DNA from 4 places in the Telluria sp. RB2R28 genome. Region 1 is predicted to be linked to each of the others. Evidence: predicted binding sites of a transcription regulator. Region 1 holds the regulator's gene; each other region holds the start of a gene.
The links. The regulator sigma-54, encoded in region 1, starts transcription at its own class of promoters, with help from an activator protein. The targets are predictions, from matches to a motif close to TGGCANGNAANCTGCTTT.
Positions count from the first base shown of each region.

Region 2: a site for sigma-54 is predicted at 2,158-2,175, ahead of AC56LV_RS05865 (flavin monoamine oxidase family protein). Genes of this name have one in related genera too.
Region 3: a site for sigma-54 is predicted at 2,170-2,187, ahead of AC56LV_RS21525 (circularly permuted type 2 ATP-grasp protein). Genes of this name have one in related genera too.
Region 4: a site for sigma-54 is predicted at 1,719-1,736, ahead of AC56LV_RS13030 (TldD/PmbA family protein). Genes of this name have one in related genera too.

Region 1 is NZ_JCASIK010000003.1:19,950-25,519, forward strand. It holds gene AC56LV_RS12355 (DUF5694 domain-containing protein) at 1-507, opposite strand, end outside; gene AC56LV_RS12360 (enoyl-CoA hydratase/isomerase family protein) at 593-1,669, opposite strand; gene hpf (ribosome hibernation-promoting factor, HPF/YfiA family) at 1,768-2,124, opposite strand; gene AC56LV_RS12370 (RNA polymerase factor sigma-54) at 2,199-3,683, opposite strand; gene lptB (LPS export ABC transporter ATP-binding protein) at 3,698-4,453, opposite strand; gene lptA (lipopolysaccharide transport periplasmic protein LptA) at 4,450-4,998, opposite strand; gene lptC (LPS export ABC transporter periplasmic protein LptC) at 5,044-5,570, opposite strand, start outside.
Region 2 is NZ_JCASIK010000001.1:1,320,623-1,326,192, reverse strand. It holds partial or broken gene AC56LV_RS05880 (TonB-dependent receptor domain-containing protein) at 1-368, opposite strand, end outside; gene AC56LV_RS05875 (c-type cytochrome) at 734-1,048, shown strand; gene AC56LV_RS05870 (hypothetical protein) at 1,137-1,868, shown strand; gene AC56LV_RS05865 (flavin monoamine oxidase family protein) at 2,224-3,810, shown strand; gene AC56LV_RS05860 (c-type cytochrome) at 3,807-4,211, shown strand; gene AC56LV_RS05855 (RidA family protein) at 4,252-4,761, shown strand; gene AC56LV_RS05850 (TonB-dependent receptor plug domain-containing protein) at 4,829-5,570, shown strand, end outside.
Region 3 is NZ_JCASIK010000007.1:58,404-63,973, forward strand. It holds gene AC56LV_RS21520 (alpha-E domain-containing protein) at 1-733, opposite strand, end outside; gene AC56LV_RS21525 (circularly permuted type 2 ATP-grasp protein) at 735-2,147, opposite strand; gene AC56LV_RS21530 (transglutaminase family protein) at 2,338-5,570, shown strand, end outside.
Region 4 is NZ_JCASIK010000003.1:156,552-162,121, reverse strand. It holds gene AC56LV_RS13040 (S1C family serine protease) at 1-637, opposite strand, end outside; gene AC56LV_RS13035 (class I SAM-dependent methyltransferase) at 745-1,530, opposite strand; gene AC56LV_RS13030 (TldD/PmbA family protein) at 1,882-3,516, shown strand; gene AC56LV_RS13025 (TldD/PmbA family protein) at 3,529-4,863, shown strand; gene AC56LV_RS13020 (TldD/PmbA family protein) at 4,934-5,570, shown strand, end outside.

The DNA.
Region 1 (5,570 bases):
GCGCTCGGCCTCGGGCAGGCGCAGCCACTGCACCAGCGCCGATGCCTCCTCGCCGCCAGCCAGGAACAGCGCCGCAAGGCGCCGGCGCTGCGCGGGTGTGGGCGCATCTAGCCAGGTTGCCAGCAAGGCCTCGGCGGCCTCGGTCGCTGCCGGGACATCCAGCCCCGTGGCCAGACGGGCCGGCGCGGTATCCCGGCAGTAGGAATCGATCGAGTCCTTGTAGCGGGCAGGGTAGCGTCGCATGAAGTCGCACTGCGGCCCGGATACCGCCTCGATCGCAATCGCCTGCGGCTTCCATGCGGCCAGGCGCTCGTTCAGCAGCGTCAGGCTGGCGGCCTGGAAGGTTTTCGGCAATTGCGACAGATGGGGCGAACCCAGCACCAGCACCTCGTTGGCAGGACCGGAGGCCGGCCCCTTGAATGTGCTCGCATTGAAGTCAGGCTGCCAGGCCTGGGCGGCGACGCTGCCGCACAAGGTCATCGACAGCAGCAAGGCGGTCATGCGCATCGGGGGTCCTCATCGGTTCATGAAGCCACGATGTTTGCACCGCCTGCGCGAAAAGTCACGCGCAAACGGATATGCATGAAGAGGCTTACGCGAGATGGCGCAGCGGGTGCGCGTGCGCCGGCCACACCGGCGCGAAGAAGTGCGCGACCATCGCGTCGGTCACGAGGTCGAGCGAGGGCGGATTCCATTGCGGCGCATTGTCCTTGTCGATCACGAGCGCGCGCACGCCTTCGAGCACTTCGCCATGCTCGAAGTTGCGGCGCACCAGCGAGCGCTCCAGGCGCAGACAGTCGGCGACATCGAGCGACGCGCCGCGCAGCAGCAGCTCGCGCGTCACGCACATCATCAACGGTGAGCGCTGACGCATCGCGCGCAACGCCTTCTGCGCGAACGGCGTGTCGTCACCCTCGAGCGACGCCATGATCGCCGCCACCGAGTCCGCGCCAAAGTGCGCATCGATGCGCGCACGGTTGGCCTGCAATTCACTCTCGCCGGCATGCTGGATGGCGAACGCGCGGATCGCCGCCGGCAGATTCGCGCCCGGCGTCGCCTCGATCAGCGCGTGCAACGCCGCCAGGTCTGCGCCCGGCACGAACACGTCGGCCAGGCCCACGTACAGTGCGTCGGCCGCGCCGATCGTCAAACCGGTCAAGCCCAGAAACATCCCCAGTTGCCCCGGCGCGTGCGACAGGAAATGGCTGCCGCCGACATCGGGGAACAGGCCGATATTCACCTCTGGCATTGCCATCCTGGTGCGCTCGGTGACGATGCGCAGGCCGCAATCGGGCCCACCCTGCGCGATGCCCATGCCGCCGCCCATGACCACGCCGTCCATCAGCGCGATATACGGTTTCGGATAAAAATGGATCAGGTGGTTGAGCGCGTATTCTTCGGTGAAGAAATCTTCGAGCAGTGCGCTGCCGCCTTGCGGCGAGGCGTTGCCGACGTCGTGGAAGAAGCGGATATCGCCGCCGGCGCACAGCGCTTTTTCACTGCTGCTGGTGATCACGACGGCATCGACCGCGGCGTCGAGCTGCCAGTCGAGCAGGATCGTGGTCAGTGCGCGCACCATGTCCAGCGACAGCGAATTGAGCGCCTTGGGCCGGTCGAGGGTAATGATGCCGGTACGGTTGGCGATGCGGGTCAGGACGTGTTCGGGCATGGCGTGATCCATCGAAAGGAAACACGTATTTTACCGGCAGCGGGATGCAAAAAGGGCGTCCCGAAAAGACGCCCCTGGCGGTGGTGACCTGCGCTCGATCAGGCGGCAGCGACGTCTGCTTCGTTGACGTCCAGGCGTTTGATCGCTGTGCGGTTATGGTCTTTGAGCATCTGCTTGTGCTTCAGGATTTGTCGATCCAGTTTATCCATCAACATGTCGATCGCGGCGTACAGGTCTTGCGCGACGCTCGCCACGTGCAGGGTCTTGCCCGACACCTGGACATTGATTTCAGCTTTTTGCCTTTTTTCTTTTTCAGTGAGGTTATCGACGGCCAGGAAGACGTGGGTATCTATGACTTGATCGAAATGGCGAATAATGCGTTCCAGCTTATTCTGAACGTATTCACGGATGGCAGGGGTGACTTCGAGATGGTGACCACTGATGGTGAGGTTCATACACACTCCTTTGAAGATGTCACGTCGCTTGCACCACACAGGAGCTGAAGGCACAGACTGTATGAGCGGCGTTGTTACAAGGCTTTGCGGAGACTGACGGGGGGGATCTTGAGCGCTTCACGGTATTTTGCGACCGTCCTGCGCGCAATGACCATGCCTTGTTCCCCGAGCATTTCCGCGATCTTGCTGTCGGATAATGGATTCTTAGGGTCTTCTGCTCCTGTCAATTGTGCGATGAGCGCACGGATTGCCGTTGAGGATGCTTCGCCGCCCGCTTCAGTGGCAACGTGGCTACCGAAGAAATACTTCAACTCGAACATGCCGTGCGGGGTCAGCATGTATTTCTGGGTTGTGACACGAGAGATCGTGCTCTCGTGCAGACCTAGTGTATCAGCTATCTCGCGCAAAACAAGGGGCCGCATGGCAACCGCGCCATGGCTGAAAAAGTTGCGCTGGCGCTCGACAATCGCCTCGGCCACACGCAGGATCGTGTCGAAACGCTGGCGCATGTTCTTGATGAGCCACTTCGCCTCTTGCATCTGCGCGCCCATCTGGCTCTCGCTGCGGCCCTGCTTGAGCATCGTGGCGTACAGGCTGTTCACGCGCAGGCGCGGCATGACGTCCGGGTTCAGCGTGACCGCCCAGCCGTTCTTGGCGCGCCGCACGATCACGTCCGGCACCACGTAATCCGACACGTTCGACGCGAACGCGGCGCCCGGGTGCGGATTGCACTGGCGGACCACGGCCTGCACTTCGCGCAGGTCTTCGTCGTCGCAATCGAGCGCTTTTTTCAGTTTGCTGTATTCGCGCTGCGCGAACCACGTCAGGTAGCCTTCGACGATCTTCAGGGCCATGCGGCGCGTGACCATCGGCACGCCCGGCATGCGCCGGATCTGCAGCGCCAGGCATTCGGCCGCACTGCGCGCGCCCACGCCCACCGGGTCCATGCTCTGCACCATCGCCAGCGCGCAGCGCAGTTCGTCGAGGTCGACGTCGAGTTCTTCGGGCAGCCGCGCGTGGATGTCGTCGAGCGGTTCTTCCAGGTAGCCGTTGTCGTCGAGCGCGTCGATCACCAGTTCGGCCAGCGCGCGGTCGCGGGTCGACAGCAGCGTTTCGCGCACCTGTTCCATCAGGTGTTCGCGCAGCGTGATGGCGCACGCCTCCAGCTGCGGGCGGCCGTCTTCATCGTCGCTGCTGGCGCTGCCGGACGACGTTCCGCTGCCTTCGCTCCACTCGTTGTCGGGCCGGTCGCCATCGACCCCGCCACCTTCAGCGCCCTCGCCCTCGGCCGGCGCGCTGCCTTCGCCCTCGGCCTGCTGGCCCGGCGCCGGCGGCGCCTCGCCAGGTGCCGGCGCATTGTTGATGGCCCCATCGGCCAGCAAGCGCACCGAATGATCGAGCGGATCGTCGAGCCTTTCGAGCAGCGGGTTATCGCCCAATATCTGCTCGATCTCCTGATGCAGTTCGAGCGTGGACAGCTGCAGCAACCGGATCGATTGCTGCAGCTGTGGCGTGAGCGCCAGGTGCTGCGAAGTGCGGAGCTGAAGGGACTGTTTCATCAATTGAGTATGGCTTACATGCGGAAATGTTCACCGAGGTACACGCGCCGTACCGACTCGTCGGCGATGATATCGTCGGGGCGGCCGGATGCAAGCACCGCGCCCTGATTGATGATGTAGGCGCGGTCGCAGATGCCAAGCGTCTCGCGGACATTGTGGTCGGTGATCAGGACGCCGATCTTGCGCTCCTTGAGGAAGCGCACGATGCGCTGGATCTCGATCACGGCGATCGGATCGACGCCGGCAAACGGTTCATCGAGCAGCACGAAGCGCGGGTTGGTGGCCAGTGCGCGCGCGATCTCCACGCGGCGCCGCTCACCGCCCGACAGCGACAGCGCCGGGTTCTCGCGCAGCTTCTCGATCTGCAGGTCGGCCAGCAAGGTGTCGAGGCGGTCGCTGATCTCGGTTTTGGTGAGCGACTTGCCGTTGACCTTCTGCAGTTCGAGCACGGCGCGGATGTTTTCTTCCACCGTCAGCTTGCGAAACACCGACGCTTCCTGCGGCAGGTACGACAGGCCGAGCACCGCGCGGCGATGGATCGGCAGGCTGGTGATGTCGGTGCCGTTGATGCTGATCGAGCCGGCGTCCGACGGCACCAGGCCGACGATCATGTAGAACGAGGTGGTCTTGCCGGCGCCGTTCGGGCCCAGCAAACCCACCACTTCGCCGCATTCGACATCGAGCGACACGTCGCGCACGACCAGGCGCTTGCCATAGCTTTTCTGCAGGCCCTTGACGACCAGCGTGCTGCGATCGTTCAGTTCCGTCATTGCGTGCCTCCGGCCGGCGCACGCTTGGGCGCCAGGATCAGCGTGCCGCGCCCGCCGCCAACCTTGCTCTCGCCGCTGACATCATTGCGCACGGCGACGACTTCCTTGCGGTTGTCGTACGAGATGAACGGGCCGGTCATCTGGTTGGTCATCCGGTCGTTTTCGAGTTCCTTGACGACGGCGTTCGAGTACAGGCGCACCAGCTCCGAGCGTTCGTCGTATTCGATGCGTTCGGCCTGGCCTTCGACCCACAGGTTCGGGCCGCCGTCGCGCTTCTGACGGAACGTGGCGGGCTTGCCGTTGGCGGCGGTGAGCGTCACGCTCATATAGCCTTCGGGTGTCTCCCTGACGACGGCGCGTTCGGCCTTGACCAGCAGCGTGCCGCGGGTCAGGATCACGTTGCCGGTGAAGGTGCGTACGCCTGCGACGCCATCAAGGTCGCCGTTATCGTATTCGAGCGCCGCCTGCTTGAGCGAGTCGGCCTTTTCGGCCATGGCGGTCAAGGAAAGGAGTGAAAAGAAAGCGGCAGCAAAAAGTTTTTTCATTATGGTGCTGGTCCTGGGTTAGCACGCGCGCATGGCTGATGGCCTTCAGCGCTGGCGTGGCGGATAGACGATACGGCCGCGGCCGGACAATTGCATCTGCATGGTCGCGTTGTTGGCCATCATGCCGGTGGCCTTGAGGCTGGACGCGCCAAGCTCCATGTCGATCGGCTGGTCGGTCTTGACGATTTCTTCGTCGGGCAACACGGTCATGGCCTGCGTGCGCACGCGCAGCGCTTCGCTGGCGGGCGTCTTCGGGCGCTGCAGATCGACGTCGCCAAACAGTTCGACGCGGTGTTCTTCGTGGAAGATGCGCGCGTTCCTGGCCACCACCGTCATCGGCGGACGACCCGGTTCGATGCCGCGCATGAGCGGCTGGTCGACGTTCGACACGTCCCCTTGCGGGATGTGGGCCAGGCGCTTGCCCGACACCACGTAGCTCGGCTGGCCGTTGGGCGTCATCCGCACAAACGAAAAGTTCTCGACGATGTAATCCGGCTCGTCGGGCGGGCCGCCTAGCTGCGCATCGATCTCGGTCCCCTGCATCAACTGCAGCAGCCAGAAGCTGCCGAAGG
Region 2 (5,570 bases), on a different contig from region 1:
TCCGAGCCATACAGCGTCGACATCGGACCGCGGATGACTTCGATGCGCTCGATGGCGCTGACCGGCGGCATGAAGCTGGTCGAGGTGCCGCCGAAGCCATTTGGCGTGACGTTGCCGGCCGCGTTCTGGCGCCGGCCGTCGATCAGGATCAGCGTGTAGTCGCTCGGCATGCCACGGATGCTGATGTTCATGCCGCCGGTCTTGTCACCGGCCGCGCCGACGTCGATGCCTTCCACGCTTTCAAGCGCCTGCGCCAGATTGCCGAATCGCTCTTTTTCGAGCTGTTCACGGGTCAGCACCGTGATCGAGGCGGGCGCATCGCGGATCGTCTGCTCGAAGCCGGCTGCGGTCACGACCACGGTCGGCATCGTTGCCGGGAAAGCGTCGGCAGGCAAGTCAGCGGCAAAGCCGGCGAGCGGCATGGCGCCGATGGCCAAACTCAATACGGTGCGGGCACCCCGCGGGGCAGGCAGACGGTCAGTCATTGTTCAGGCATCCTTTTTATCATTCGAAGCAAATTTCCGCGTAACTACGTAAAAAGAAGTAAATTCCGCGGAACGGCGCCATTCTAGTCGTTAATGCGAATCATTCCCATTCAAATTTATTGAAGGGCGTGTCGGATGCTGTTCATGCAACGCCGGGCAGCCCATGCCAATGGGGTTTCCCGCTATGATGTCAGGTGGTGCCCGCCCGGGCGCCTGCGCCTTACGATCAACCCAGCCACTGGAGCATCATGAAGAAGTACCTGACCCTGACCCTGGCAGCGACCTTTGCCGTCGCCGCCGTCCCTGCCGCCCACGCAAACGCCGACCTGGCCAAGGCCCGGGCCTGCATGGCCTGCCACGCCGTCGGCACCAAACTGGTTGGCCCGGCCTACAAGGACGTCGCGGCCAAGTACGCGAAGGATGCCGGCGCCGAAGCGCGTCTCGTCCAGAAGATCCAGAAAGGCAGCAGCGGCACCTGGGGCCCAATCCCGATGCCGGCCAATCCGCAGGTGACAGAAGCTGAAGCCAGGGTGCTGGCGAAATGGATCCTGGCGCAAAAATGATCCAGCGGCGGCCCCGGCGCGGGCCGCCATGACCGTACCTGGCGCGTTCTTTGCATATAAGCAATGAACTCAACGCCAGGAGCGGCCGATGTTCTTGCATAACGATGTCCTCGAATACCGCGATCCCCCGGGCCATCTGGTGCGGATCCTGTGGATCGACGTGATGCATTCGGTGGCGTATACCTTTGCACTGCGCTGTCCAGGCGCGACACCGTGCAGCACGCCGCTGCACGTGCTGGTGGCGGACGTGTCGACGCGGCGCGCCCGGTTGCTGCTCACCGATCCGTGTCGTGCGCCGCGCGTCGACGCCCCATCCGGCAAGCACCACCTGCTGCAGATGAAAGCGTGGGATGCGGTGAGCGCACTACATCGCGATTTGCCGCAACTCTATCTGCCGCGCCCGCGCGCGGCCCTGCTCAGCGCCTACAGTCGCGCTCACGGGATTTCCGTCGCCAGCCTCATGCGCTATCTGCGCCGCTACTGGGAGCGGGGTCAGACGATCGACGCGCTGCTGCCCGATTACGCCAACTCCGGTGCGCGTGGCAAGACGCGGACGGCCAGCGCCGGCGTCAAGCGCGGCCGCCCGCGCAGTGGTACGAAGGGCAGCGCCAATGCGGGCACCAATACCGACGCCGCGCTGCGGGCGCTGTTCCTCGCTGCCGCGGCGCACTTTGCCGCTACGCATCCGCGCTTTTCGCGGCCGGCCGCCTATCGCCAGATGCTGCGCGACCACTTCGCCGACTGCCCGCCCGGCACCATTCCCAGTTACGGCCAGTTCAACTACTGGCTGGGACGCGACGGGATCGACGACACCCATTGAAGTGCGTCTTTACGCCACAACGGTGCAATGTCGATTTGGCATGCTCGCGGCGCGTGCGCGGCGTCGATACGTCGCCTGAGCACGATCCCTGACAGGGCAGGAAAAATAAAGTATTGAAGCAGCATGCGCCAGGAATCGGGCGAAGTGCGTCACGTTTGTCAATACGAATGAAGAAATGTGAACTCTGAATCTTCTTTGTAAAATGACGCTTACGCCGGACTTACGTTCGGAAAAATGAACGCTGTACTCTATTTTAATAATATTCGTATTGACGATTGCACCACCCACTTGGCACAGGTATTGCTGATAGGCCACTAGTTGCAAGGTCTTTCAGTAACGTCAAGTGGAGGTAGAAATGAAACGTTTGACACCGTCGCTGACCCGACGTGAGTTTTTGTACCGCGCCGCCGCCGTTGGTGGTTCGGCGCTGTTGATGGGCTCGATGAATGCGTGGGGCATGGGGATTGCCTCCAGGACCACGACACCGCCCGTGCTTGCTGGCTCCGGCAAAGGGAAAAAAGTGGTCGTGCTCGGCGCCGGCCTGGCCGGCCTGACGGCGGCCTACGAACTGGGCAAGCTGGGCTACGAGGTCCAGGTGCTCGAGGCGCGGCCCTATGCGGGCGGGCGCTGCCAGACGGCGCGCAAGGGCTTCAAGCTGCACGAACTGGGCGGCGAGGCCCAGCAGTGCCGCTTCGACGCTGGCCAGTACATCAACCACGGCCCGTGGCGCATCCCGCTGGATCACCAGTCCACGCTCTACTATGCGCGCCAGTTCAAGGTGCCGCTCGAAGTGATGGTCAACGAGAATGACCATGCCTATGTGTACCTCGAGGATGGCGGCCCGCTGTCGAAGCAGCGCCTGCGGGGCGCGCAGATCAAGGCCGACATGCGCGGCCACGTCGCCGAGCTGCTGGCCAAATCGGTCACCGGCCACGCGCTCGACACCCAACTGACCGGCGACGACCAGCGCCTGCTGCTCGATTACCTCAAGCGCGAAGGGGCGCTGGACGCCGGCGACCTGGCCTACAAGGGCCGCAGCGGCCGTGGCTTTGCCACCAACCCCGGTGCGGGGCTGGTGCCGGGCGCCGGCACGCCGTCCGATCCGCTGGCGTTTCACGATCTGCTGGCCGCCCGCGTCGGCAAGGTCTACAGCGCCGTGCAGGAGTTCCCGATGCACGCCACGATGTTCCAGCCGGTCGGTGGCATGGACGCGATCCCACGGGCATTTGCCAGCCGGCTGGGCGGCCGCATCCGCTATCACGCCGAAGTCCAGCGCATCCGCCAGGGCGACGACAAGGTCACGATCGACGTGCGCGACACGGCCAGCGGCGCGCTCTCGCGCGTCACGGCCGACTATTGCCTGTGCACGGTGCCGCTGTCGGTGCTGCGCATGATCGACACCGATTTCTCCGATGGGTTCAAGGCCGCGGTCAAGGCCGTCCCCTACGCCCCGGTCGGCAAGATCGGCCTGCAGATGAAGCGCCGCTTCTGGGAAGAAGACGACCATATCTACGGCGGCCACGTGCTGACCGACCTGAAGGGGATCAACACGATCTCGCTGCCGTCCGGCGGCTGGCAGCAGAAAAAGGGTGTCGTGCTGGGCTACTACCACTACGCGCTCGACGCCATTGAAGTGAGCGGGATGACCCCAAGCGAGCGCACCGAGTTTGCACTCGCGGCCGGCGAAAAGATCTTTCCTGCCTACCGGGCGAATTACGAAAGCAGCTTCTCGGTTGCCTGGCACCGCGTGCAGTACAGCCTGGGCGGCTGGGCCGAATGGACCGACGCCGCGCGCAAGAGCGCCTACCCGGTTCTGCTCGATGGCGAGCGCCGGGTGCTGCTCGCGGGCGAACACCTGAGCTACCTGACCGGCTGGCAGGCCGGCGCCATCGAATCGGCTTGGCAGCAGGTCGAAGCGCTGCACCGGAGGGCCAGCGCATGAAGGCCCCGATCCTTGCACTCGCAAGCGCCGTTCTGTGGACCGGCGCAGTCCAGGCCCAGGCACCCGCGCCGGCAGACGGCAAGACCTTGTTCGCCAAAAACTGCGCGGCCTGCCACCAGGCCAATGGCCGTGGCATTCCCGGCGCATTCCCGGCGCTCGTGGCCAGCCCGGTCGCCATCGGGCCGGCCGACGCCGTGGCCGAGGTGCTGCTCAGGGGGCGCGGTGGCATGCCCGATTTCAGCACCAGCCTGGATGACGCCGATATCGCCGCCGTCCTGACCTATGCGCGCAGCAGCTGGGGCAACCGCGCGCCACCGATCGCAGGCGCCGAGGTCGCCATGCGGCGCGCGGCGCTGCAGGTCGCACCGGCGGGCGACAGCCGCTTCGGCAACAAGCACTAGTGTTTTTCTTTTCCTTCCCATGCCCATGAAAGACGATCCAATGACATTTGCCGCTTTCCGCTCCATCTCGTGCCTGGCCGCTGCGCTGCTGCTGGCGCCCGCCAGTGCCAGCGCCGCAGCCACGGACATCGTGCGCCACAAGATCCCGAACTCGGATTTCCCCATCGCCCTGGCCGTGTCGGTGCCGCCAGGCGCGACGATCCACTTCATCAGCGGCCAGGTGCCGCCCATCGTCGACAAGGCGGCCGGCCCCGACACCATCGCGGCCTTTGGTGACACCAAAACGCAGACCGTCGGCGTGCTGCAGAAGATCAAGGAGATCCTCGCCGGCATGGGGTTGGGCATGGGCGACGTCGTCAAGATGCAGGTGTTCCTGGTGGGCGACCCGGCGCAGAAAGGGCGCGCCGACGTCACCGGCTTCATGGCCGGCTATACCCAGTTCTTCGGCGGCGCCCAGCCCAACCTGCCGGCGCGCGCGGTGATGCAGGTGGCGGGCCTGAGCAATCCCGGCTGGCTCGTGGAAATCGAAGTCGTGGCAGCAAAGAAGTAAGCGGCGCGGCCCGTGCCGGGCCACGCCAATCATACCTATAACAGATCACGCCAACCAGGGAACCACCATGTACAAGACCATCATTCATACCAGTGTCGCCGCTGCTTTGCTGTCGTGGGGCGTGGCGGCGCACGCCGCCGACAAGGCGGTCGAGCCGGCCGTCGATTCCGTTGTCGACACCGCGGCGGCGGTCGTGGCACCGGACGCCCCCGCGATCGCCAGTACCGGCGTCGTGATCGTCACGGGCACGCGCGCCGCCGGCCTGACGGTCGAAGACAGCGCTTCGCCGATCCAGGTGCTCGACGCGTCGTCGCTGGCCCGCACCGGCCAGCCCGACCTGATCCAGGCCCTGGCCCAGAACCTGCCATCGCTCAACGCCCAGGCCTTCGGCAGCGACATGGCGGCGATGACGCTGTCGGCACGCCTGCGCGGCCTGTCCCCGAACAACACGCTGGTGCTGGTCAACGGCAAGCGCCGCCACGGCACCGCCAACCTGGCCGTGCTGGCCGGCGCCTTCCAGGGCGGCGCTGCAGCCGACCTGAATTTCATTCCCGTGGCGGCGATCGAGCGCGTCGAAGTGCTGCAGGACGGCGCGGCGGCGCAATACGGCACCGACGCCATCGCCGGCGTCATCAACATCATCCTCAAGTCCAATTACCGTGGCGGCAGCGCCAACGTCAGTGGCGGCGGCTACATGGACGGCGGTGGGCACACGGGCGACGGCATGGCCAATATCGGCCTGACCCCGTTCACCGATGCCTGGCTGTCGCTGACGGCGGAAACGAAGTACCACGGCTTCTCGGAGCGCG
Region 3 (5,570 bases), on a different contig from region 1:
TGCAGGCCACCAGCGAGCGCGGCATCTTGCCTTGCAAGATCAACAGCTCGGCCACGCGCGTCGGCGTGATCGCGTGGCGGTACACCTTGCGATACGTCTCGAACGCAGACACCGAGCGCAGCAGCGCCGCCAGGTAATAGTATTCGCCCTGCGCGCCTTCCTGGATCGTGTCCGACGCCAGGAACCGGAACTTCACGTCGAGGATCCGCGCCGTGTTGTCGGCCCGTTCCAGAAAGGTACCCAGGCGGATGAAGTTGAACGCTTCATCCTGGAACATTGTGCCCAGCGTGACGCCGCGCGACAGGTGCGAGCGGTACTTGACCCATTCCAGGAACTGGCCAGGATCGCGTTCGAACATGCGCTCGCTCAGGTGCTTTTGCAGCACGAGCCAGGTGGTGTTCTCGGTTTCCCAGACTTCGGTGGTCAGGGTGCCGCGCACGGCGCGGGCATTCTCGCGCGCGGCGCGCAGGCAGCTGGCGATCGACGACGGATTGTCCGGGTCGCGCACCATGAAGTCGATGACGTTCTTCTGCGTCAGCGCGTCGTACTTGGCGTCGAACTGGGCTTCGAGTTCGGACACGCTCAACATCGTGCGCCAGCCCTGCTGCTCGGCCTGGACCGATTGCGGCATCAGCGAATACTGGACGCGCACGTCGAGCATGCGCGCCGTGTTTTCAGCCCGCTCGGTGTAGCGGGCCATCCAGAACAAATGATCTGCGGTGCGGCTCAACATGCTAGTTCTCCAGTATCCAGGTGTCCTTGGTGCCGCCGCCCTGCGACGAATTGACCACCAGGGAGCCTTCTTGCAACGCCACGCGGGTCAGTCCGCCCGGCACCATCGACACGGTCTTGCCCGACAACACGAACGGGCGCAGATCGATGTGGCGCGGTGCAATGCCCGATTCGACATAGGTCGGGCACGCCGACAGCGCCAGCGTTGGCTGCGCGATATAGCCGTCCGGGTTAGCCAGCACGCGGCGGCGGAAGTCTTCGATCTCGGCCGCCGTCGAGGCGGGCCCGACGAGCATCCCGTAGCCGCCGGCCCCGTGCACTTCCTTGACCACCAGTTGCGGCAAGTTCGCCAGTGTGTAGTCCAGATGCTCTTTTTTGCGGCACTGGTAGGTCGGCACGTTGTTCAGGATCGGCTTTTCGCCGAGGTAGAACTCGATCATGTCCGGCACGAACGGGTAGATCGACTTGTCGTCGGCCACGCCGGTGCCGATCGCATTGGCCAGGCCGACGCGGCCGGCGCGCACCGCGTCGAGCAGGCCCGGCACGCCCAGCGTGGATTCGGGGCGGAACGCGCGCGGATCGAGGTAATCGTCGTCGATGCGGCGATAGATGACGTCGACCTGTTTCGGGCCGCGCGTCGTGCGCATGTAGACGGTGTCGTTGCTGACATACAGGTCTTGCCCCTGCACCAGCGCCACGCCCATTTGCTGAGCCAGGAACGCGTGTTCGAAGTAGGCCGAGTTGTGCATGCCGGGCGTGAGCACGACCACGGTCGGATCGTCGCCGCCATGCGGCGCCACGGTGCGCAGATTGTCCAGCAGCAGGTCGGGATAATGGTCGACCGGCGCCACGCGGTTGCGTGCGAACAGCGCCGGAAACAACCGCATCATCATCTTGCGGTTTTCCAGCATGTACGACACGCCCGACGGCACGCGCAGATTGTCTTCCAGGACGTAGAACTCGCCCTCGCCGGCGCGCACGATGTCGACGCCGGCAATGTGGGCGTAGATATCCAGGGGCACATTAACGCCCTGCATGGCCGGCCGGTACTGCGCGTTATTCAGGATCTGTTCGGCAGGAATGACGCCCGCCTTCAGGATGTTCTGGTCGTGGTACACATCGTGCAGGAAGCGGTTCAGCGCGGTCACGCGCTGCACCAGGCCGGCCTGCAGTTTGGCCCACTCGGCGGCGTTGATCACACGCGGAATGATGTCGAATGGGATCAGCCGTTCCTTGCCGGCGTTGTCGCCGTACACAGCAAACGTGATCCCCACGCGTTGGAAGTTCAGCTCGGCTTCCGCCCGCTTCTGCTCGATCAGATGCGGGGGTTGCTGGCCGAGCCAATCCGCGAATGCCTGGTAATGAGGCCGCACAGTTGCCCCATTGGAATACATTTCATCGTAAAAGTTCGACATCATTGCCTCCTGTGCCAGAATACTAACAAGAAACGTGCCAGCCACCCCGTCCGACTCGCAAGTCAAACGAACGCAGGTATGAATCATGCTTAAATGCTTCTATCTTGCGCCCACTCAGTTGTACGCAAATTAACACGACCAAATTCAGTGCGCCGGCATCAATCGCGCCCTCATTGAAAGGCACTACCGCATGGCTATCCGCGTTGCGCTTCATCACAAGACCAGCTACCGTTACGACCGTCTGGTCAATCTGTCACCGCATGAAGTGCGCCTGCGTCCGGCGCCACATGCGCGTACACCGATCCTGTCGTATTCGTTGACCGTCCTGCCAAAAGAGCATTTCATCAACTGGCAGCAAGACCCGTACGGCAATTACATCGGCCGCTTCGTGTTCCCCGAACAAACCGACGTGCTCGAGTTCACGGTCGATCTCGTTGCGGACATGACGGTGATTAACCCGTTCGACTTCTTCGTCGAAAAGTATGCCGAGACCTTCCCGTTCGCCTACCCGGACCTGCTGCAATCGGAACTGAGCCCGTACACCAGGTCGCAAGAGCCCGGACCGCTGCTGGCCGAGTGGGTCGCCGGCGCGCGGCGCGACCTGCTGGCCCAGCCAATGGGCACGAACGACTTTTTGGTGGCCATCAACCAGCGCCTGCAGCGCGATATCGCCTACCTGCTGCGGATGGAGCCGGGCGTGCAGGAGCCCGAAGACACATTGCAGAAGCGCTCCGGCTCGTGCCGCGATACCGGCTGGCTGCTGGTGCAGATCCTGCGCGAGATGGGCCTGGCGGCGCGTTTCGTGTCCGGCTACCTGATCCAGCTCACCGCCGACCAGGAAGCGCTCGACGGCCCGAGCGGCACCACCGTCGACTTCACCGACCTGCACGCCTGGACCGAGGTGTATGTGCCGGGCGCCGGCTGGATCGGCCTCGACCCCACCTCGGGCATGCTGGCCAGCGAAGGCCATATTCCGCTGGCCTGCACGGCCATGCCGTCGTCGGCCGCACCGGTCACGGGCTTTACCGACAAGGCCGAGGTCACGTTCGTCCACGAAATGACGATCACGCGCATTCACGAAGATCCGCGCGTGACCAAGCCGTACACGGAACACGACTGGGACAAGATCAACCGCCTGGGCCAGCAGGTCGATTCAGACCTGGTGAACCAGGACGTGCGCCTGACGCAGGGCGGCGAGCCCACCTTTGTCTCGATCGACGACATGGACGGCGCCGAATGGAACACGCTGGCGCACGGCGACAAGAAGCGCGAGCTGGCGGGCAACCTGATGCACCGCCTGAAGAACCACTTTGCACCGGGCGGCATGATCCATTACGGCCAGGGCAAGTGGTATCCGGGCGAGCCGCTGCCACGCTGGGCGCTGAACATCTTCTGGCGCGTCGACGGGCAGCCGATGTGGTTCGATCCGTCGCTGTTCTCGGACGAGCACATCGACGATGGCTACGGGAGCGAGGATGCCGGCCGCTTTGCCGCGGAGCTGGTCAAATCGCTTGGCCTGCCGGCCGGCAGCGCTATTCCCGCCTACGAAGACGTGCTGCTGCAAGCCCAGCGCGAGCAGGCGCTGCCGCGCAATCTCGATCCGCTGGACGCCGACCTGACAGCCCCGGAAGAGCGCCGTCGCCTCGCGCGCCTGCTCGAACGGGGCCTGGGCCAGGTGACCGGCTACGTGCTGCCACTGAAAGCCCGCGAACACGATCCATCCGTCATGCTTGGCACCAGTTGGCGCACGTCGCCGTGGCCGCTCAAGCGCGAAAACCTGTACCTGATCGAGGGCGATTCACCGATCGGCCTGCGCCTGCCGCTGGCCACGCTGCCGTGGGTGCTGCCCGAAGAGCGCGATCCCGATTTCGATGTCGACCCGTTCGCGCCGCGCGGCCCGCTCCCGGTCGGCAAGAAGGACCGGCGTCCGGTCCTGAGCGTGGCGCCCGGCAAATCGACAAACAAGGCAACGGCTGCACCGGCTGACCCGGAAGCGCGCGAAGTCATCCACACCGCGCTGTGCCTCGAAGTGCGCGCGGGCCGCCTGTACATCTTCATGCCGCCGCAAAAGCGCATCGAGGATTACCTGGCGCTCGTCACAGCGGTCGAGAACACGGCCGCCAAGCTGAAGATGAAGCTGCGCATCGAGGGTTATGCGCCACCGCGCGACCCGCGCATCAAGCTGCTCAGCGTCACGCCCGATCCGGGCGTCATCGAGGTCAACATTCATCCGGCGGCGAGCTGGCATGAGCTGGTCCACAACATGACGACGCTGTATCAGGAAGCGCGCCTGACCCGCCTGGGCACCGAGAAATTCATGCTCGACGGCCGTCACACGGGCACCGGCGGCGGCAACCACGCGACGCTGGGCGGCGCCACGGTCGAAGACAGTCCGATGCTGCGCCGGCCGGACCTGCTGAAAAGCCTGATCACGTACTGGCAGATCCACCCAGCGCTGTCGTACCTGTTCTCGGGCACCTTCATCGGCCCGACCAGCCAGGCGCCGCGCGTGGATGAAGCGCGCGACGACAACCTGTACGAACTGGCGATCGCCTTCCAGCAGATGGACAAGGTGCTGCCGACCATGCACCCCGGCGACAAGCCGTGGATGGTCGACCGCCTGCTGCGCAATATGCTGGTCGACCTGACGGGTAACACGCACCGCTCGGAGTTCTCGATCGACAAGCTGTATTCGCCCGACGGCCCGACCGGCCGCCTGGGCCTGGTCGAATTCCGCGCCTTTGAAATGCCGCCGCATGAGCGCATGAGCCTCTTGCAAATGCTGCTGCTGCGCGCCCTGGTCGCGCGCTTCTGGCGCCAGCCGCTGCAGGCCAAGCTGGTGCACTGGGGCACGGCGCTGCACGACCGCTGGATGCTGCCGCACTTCGTCGCCCAGGATATCCGCGACGTGGCGAAAGACCTGCGCGCGGCAGGCTATGCGTTCGAGGACCACTGGTTCGAGCCGTTCATCGAGTTCCGCTTCCCGCGCTTTGGCACCGTTGTCTACGAAGGCGTCGAGATGGAACTGCGTCAGGCGATCGAGCCGTGGAACGTGCTGGGCGAAGAAGTCAGCGCCGGCGGCACCGCTCGTTACGTCGATTCGTCGGTCGAGCGCATGCAGCTGCTGGTGCGCGGCCTGACCGACGGGCGCCATGTGGTGTCCTGCAATGGCCGCATGCTGCCGCTGCATCCGACCGGCGTGCCGGGCGAATACGTGGCCGGTGTGCGCTTCCGCGCCTGGAGCCCGTGGTCGGCGCTGCATCCGAGCATCCGGGTGCAGGCGCCGCTGGTGTTCGACCTGGTCGACACCTGGAACGGGCGCTCGATCGGCGGCTGCACCTACCACGTCGTGCATCCGGGCGGGCGCAGTGAAACCGGCTCGCCGGTCAATGCCAACGCCGCCGAGGCGCGCCGCTTTGCCCG
Region 4 (5,570 bases), 140 kb from region 1:
GCCCGCCGCTGTTGCCCGGGTTGATCGGTGCGTCGATCTGGATGCGCAGACCCGAGCTGAAGGCGCCGTAGTTGACGAATTCCACGCGCGAGATGATGCCGGTGGTGGTCGACAGCGAATTGCCGCCGACCGGGTAGCCGTAGGCGAACACCTGCTGGCGCACGTCCGGCAGCACGGCGGCGCGTGGCACCGGCGGGCGCTTGTCGAAGAAGGTTGGATCATCGAGCTCCAGCACCGCCAGATCGAGCCCGCGCGCCAGCGCGATGACCTTCGCCGATACCTTGTCGCCCGACTGGCTGGCCTGTACCTCGACCTGGCTGGCGTAGCCCACCACGTGGGCGTTGGTCAGGATGCGCTTGCCCTCGATGATGACGCCGGAGCCCGTGATGGCCGCTGGCGCTGATTTGGTCCACGGCTTGTAAGGGTCGGGCCGGCGCACTGTCGCAAAAATCTTGACGACCGAGTTTTCAACGGCAGGCAGGGCGGGAGCGGGCGTGGTCGTACGCGAGGCGGCTGGCACGGCGGGGGTGGGAACGGCAGCGGCGGCGGCCGGCTGGGCTTCTGGCAGCGGGGTTTCCTGGGCATGGAGCGCGCCGGAGACGGCCAGCGCGAGAACGGCGAATCGCAAAGTCTTCATGGTTTCCTTCGGTTGCACGAGAGGGCTATCAACCGAAAGAATATACACGTGCGCCGCAAAAGAAAATACGGGGAAGACCCTCGGCCTTCCCACGTCATGCAGGCTGCTTACTTCTTGACGAACTTGAGCGTCATGCGATCGCTCTCGCCGATCGCCATGTACTTCTCGCGGTCCTTGTCCTTGTTGGCCAGCACCGGCGGCAGCGTCCACACGCCTTTTTCATGATCCGCCTTGTCCTTCGGATTGGCGTTCACTTCCGACTTGGCGGCCAGCTTGAAGCCGGCCAGGTCGGCCATGCGGATCACGTACGCTTCGTGCATGTAGCCGCTCGATGCCTTCGCATCCTGCGTCATCTTGACAGGCAGGCGATGCTCGACCACGCCCAGCACGCCGTTCGGTTTGAGGACCTGGTGGACTTCTTTCAGCGTCGTGACCACGGCCTCGTCGCCCGCGCCCAGCCAGTTGTGCAGGTTGCGGAAGGTGACGACCATGTCGGCGCTGTTCGGCGCGCCCAGCTCGAAGCGGGTCGGCGGCTCGAACACCACCGGCATCACCTTGTCATACACCTTGGCGTCGGCAGCCAGCTTTTCGCGATAGGCCTTGCCGCCACGCGATTCCGGCGCACCGGCAGCGCCAATCAGCTTGCCGTTGTCGCGCAGGTAGGGCGCCAGGATCTCGGTGTACCAGCCGCCGCCCGGCGAGAGTTCGATGACCGTCATGGTCGGCTTGATGCCGAAGAAGCTCAAGGTTTCGTAAGGGTGGCGGAACGCATCGCGGGCCTTGTTGGCGGCGGCGCGGTGCTCGCCGGCGATGGCGGATTTCAGGGCGTCGTCCGCGTGTGCGGCGCCGGCGATGCCGGTTGCCAGCATTGCGGCCAGGATCAGTCGTTTCATCGTGCGAGGTCTCCATGATGGTTGACGACGGGCGGTGCGCCGTCGTCGCTGCGCTGATGATCCGGGAGGCGCGGCGCACAGTCAAGCATTCGTCACATATGCATGCGTGGTGAGCGTTGGCGCCCGTATTGACGGGGTGCCGGGAGAAAAGAAGCTGCGCAAGATACGTACAAATTTGTGCATTGAGGTGGCACAACATTTGCCTATTCAAAGTCTTAAGTTGCTGCTAAGGTTGCGCGGTTTGTCACGTTTTCATCTGTCATAAAACCAAAGCATAAGAGCTGTAATTACAAGAGCGGCCCGAGCTGTTCGCGGAACCGCTGCCCGGACGAAGGTTATTCAGGAGATCTCATGGAACGCCGTACCTTTCTTAATCTCAGCAGCGGGGCAGCCGCCTCGATGCTGCTGCCTTTCGGTCGCGCCATCGCTGCCGAAGAGCTCACCAGCAGCATGCCAGTGGCCGCCAAGAAGGCGCTGGCCGATGTCGCGCTCAACGCCGCCACCAAGGCCGGCGCCAGCTACGCCGACGTGCGCATCGGTCGCTACCTCAACCAGTTCATCACCACGCGCGAGCTGAACGTCGAAAACGTGGCCAACACCGAGTCGGCCGGCGTGGGCGTGCGCGTGATCGTGAATGGCGCCTACGGCTTTGCCGCGACGTCCGACATGTCGACCGATGGCATCGCGAATGCGGCGCGCCAGGCCGTGGCAATCGCCAAGGCCAACGCCAAGCTGCAGACCGAACCGGTGCGCCTCGCACCAGTCAAGGGCGTGGGCGACGTGTCGTGGAGCACCCCGATCAAGAAAGACTGGCGCACCGTGCCGATCGCCGAGAAGACCGATATGCTGATCGCCGCGAACAAGGCCGGCATGGAAGGCGGCGCGAACTTCATGCAGTCGATGCTGTTCCAGGTGAACCAGCAAAAGTATTTTGCCTCGACCGATGGCTCGTACATCGACCAGGACGTGCATCGCCTGTGGGCGCCGTTCTCGGCCACCGCGGTCGACAAGGCCAGCGGCAAGTTCCGCTCGCGCGCGGGCCTGAGCTCCCCGGTGGGCAAGGGGTACGAGTACTTCGACGCGCGGCCCGAGCACAAGATCAAGGCCGCCGGCGGCATCGCCACGCTGTACACCGAATCGTATGACATCATCGAAGACGCCCGCGCCGCCGGCCGCGACGCCAAGCGCAAGCTGACCGCCAAGTCGGTCCAGCCAGGCAAGTACGACCTGATGCTGGCGCCCGAGCACCTGTGGCTGACCATCCACGAGAACGTCGGCCACCCGACCGAACTCGATCGCGTGCTGGGCTTCGAAGCCAACTACGCCGGCACCAGCTTTGCCACGCTCGAGAAGCTGCAATCGAAGAGCTTCAAGTACGGTTCGCCAATCGTCAACATCTTCGCCGACAAGACCACGCCAGGCTCGCTGGGCGCCATCGGCTTCGACGACGAGGGCGTCAAATCCAAGCGCTGGGACATCATCAAGGACGGCATCCTGGTCAACTTCCAGGCCACGCGCGACCAGGCCCACATCATCGGCGAAAAAGAATCGCATGGCTGCTCGTATGCCGATGGCTGGAACACGGTCCAGTTCCAGCGCATGCCGAACGTCTCGCTCGCACCGGGCAAGACCAAGCTGACGCCGGACGAAATGGTCAAGGGCATCAAGAAGGGCATCTACATCGTCGGCGACGGTTCGTTCTCGATCGACCAGCAGCGCTACAACTCGCAGTTTGGCGGCCAGCTGTTCTACGAAATCAAGGACGGCAAGATCGGCCAGATGCTGGAAGACGTGGCGTATCAATCGAACACCCAGGAATTCTGGGGCGCCTGCAGTGCCATCTGCGATGAACGGGACTGGCGCATGGGCGGCTCGTTCTTCGACGGCAAAGGACAGCCGCCGCAGATCAGCATCGTCTCGCATGGTTCGTCGACCACGCGCTTTAACGGCATCAATGTGATCAACACCGCTCGCAAGATCGGCTAAGCAGGGGCGCACATGAGTATCTTGACCCAGGAACAAACCAAACGCATCACCGACCGCGTGCTGTCGCTGAGCAAAGCCGATGAATGCATCGTCAACATCGAGGGCAACCGCATCGGCAATATCCGCTTTGCGCGCAACGCCGTCTCGACCGCCGGCCTGGCCGACGACACCCGCATCCAGGTGCAGGTCGCTTTCGGCAAGAAGCAGGGCACCGCGACCATCAACGAATTCGACGACAAGTCGATCGAGCGCGCAGTGCGCCGCGCCGAGGACCTGGCGCGCCTGGCGCCGGACAACCCGGAATTCATCCCGGCCATCGCCAAGACGGCGTACAAGCCATCGGACACGTTCGTGCAGAAGACCGCCGACATCGATCCGGAATACCGCGCGCAGGCTGCGGCCTATGCGATCGAAGGCTGCCGCAAGCGCGGCCTGGTGTCGGCCGGCTTCTTCACCGACCGCACCAGCTTCCAGACCATCGCCAACTCGAATGGCCTGTTCGGCCACCAGGTGGCAACGTCGCTGGACTTCACACTGACCGTGCGCACCGAAGACGGGCGCGGCTCGGGCTGGGTCAAGCGCTCGGCGCGCGACGCCGCCAAATTCGATCCGCGCGAAGCGGCCGAAATCGCGATCGAGAAAGCACTGCGCTCGGTCGACGCCAAGGCGCTGGAACCGGGCCGCTACACGGTCATCATGGAACCGGCCGCCACGTCCGACCTGCTCAGCTTCATGCTGGGTGGCTTCGATGCGCGCCGCGCCGACGAAGGCCGCAGCTTCCTGTCGAAAGCCGGCGGCAAGAACCGCCTGGGCGACAAGCTGTTCGACCAGCAGGTCAATATCTGGTCCGACCCGTGGGACAAGGATGTCGCCGTGCTGCCGTGGGACGACAACATGCTGCCGCGCGAACGCGTGGAGCTGGTCAAGGACGGCAAGATCAATGCGCTCGACTACTCGCGCTTCTGGGCACAGCAAAAGAATCAGCGCGCGGTGGGCGCGGCCGGCAACATCATCATGGCCGGCACCAACAAGACCACAGAGGAGCTGATCGCCAATACCAAGAAGGGCGTGCTGGTCACGCGCACCTGGTATATCCGCATGGTCGATCCGCAATCGGTGCTGCTGACGGGCCTGACGCGCGACGGTACGTTCTACGTTGAAAACGGCAAGATCAAGCACCCGATCAAGAACTTCCGTTTCAACGAAAGCCCGGTGTCGATGCTGAACAATATCGAGGAAATCGGCAAGCCGGTGGTCATCGGCGCCGATGAAGCACGCTACTCGATGCTGATCCCGTCGATGAAGATCCGCGACTTCAACTTCACGTCGCTGTCGGACGCGGTTTAAGCCCCATCGCTGCAACACCGTCATTCCCGCCAGCGCGGGAATGAAGCGCAACCGCAAACGGATAACACACATGGAACGTCGACAATTCCTGCATATCGGCGCCGGCACCGCTGGCGCGCTGTTCATTCCGGTGTTCGGCAACGCGATCGCGGCCGAAGACCTGCTCAACCCGATGGCGGCAAGCGCCAAGAAGGCCCTGGCCGACACCGCGATGAACGCGGCGACGCAAGCCGGCGCGTCGTACTGCGACGTGCGCATTGGCCGCTACCTGAACCAGTTCGTCATCACGCGTGACCTGAACGTCGAAAGCATCAACAATACCGAATCGAGCGGCGTCGGCGTGCGCGTGATCGCCGGCGGCGCCTATGGCTTCGCCTCGACCAACGACATGACGACCGACGGCGTGGCCGGTGCCGCACGCCAGGCCGTGGCGATTGCCAAGGCCAACGCCAGGCTGCAGACTGAGCCGGTGCGCCTGGCGCCCGTCAAGGGCGTGGGCGAAGTGGCTTGGGCCACGCCGCTCAAGAAGGACTGGCGCACGATTCCGGTCAAGGAAAAGGCCGACATGCTGATCGCCGCCAACAAGGCTGGCCTGGATGCGGGCGCGAACTTCATGACCGCGTCGCTCTTCCAGATCAACCAGCAAAAGTATTTTGCCTCGACCGACGGCTCGTACATCGACCAGGACATCCACCGTCTGTGGGCGC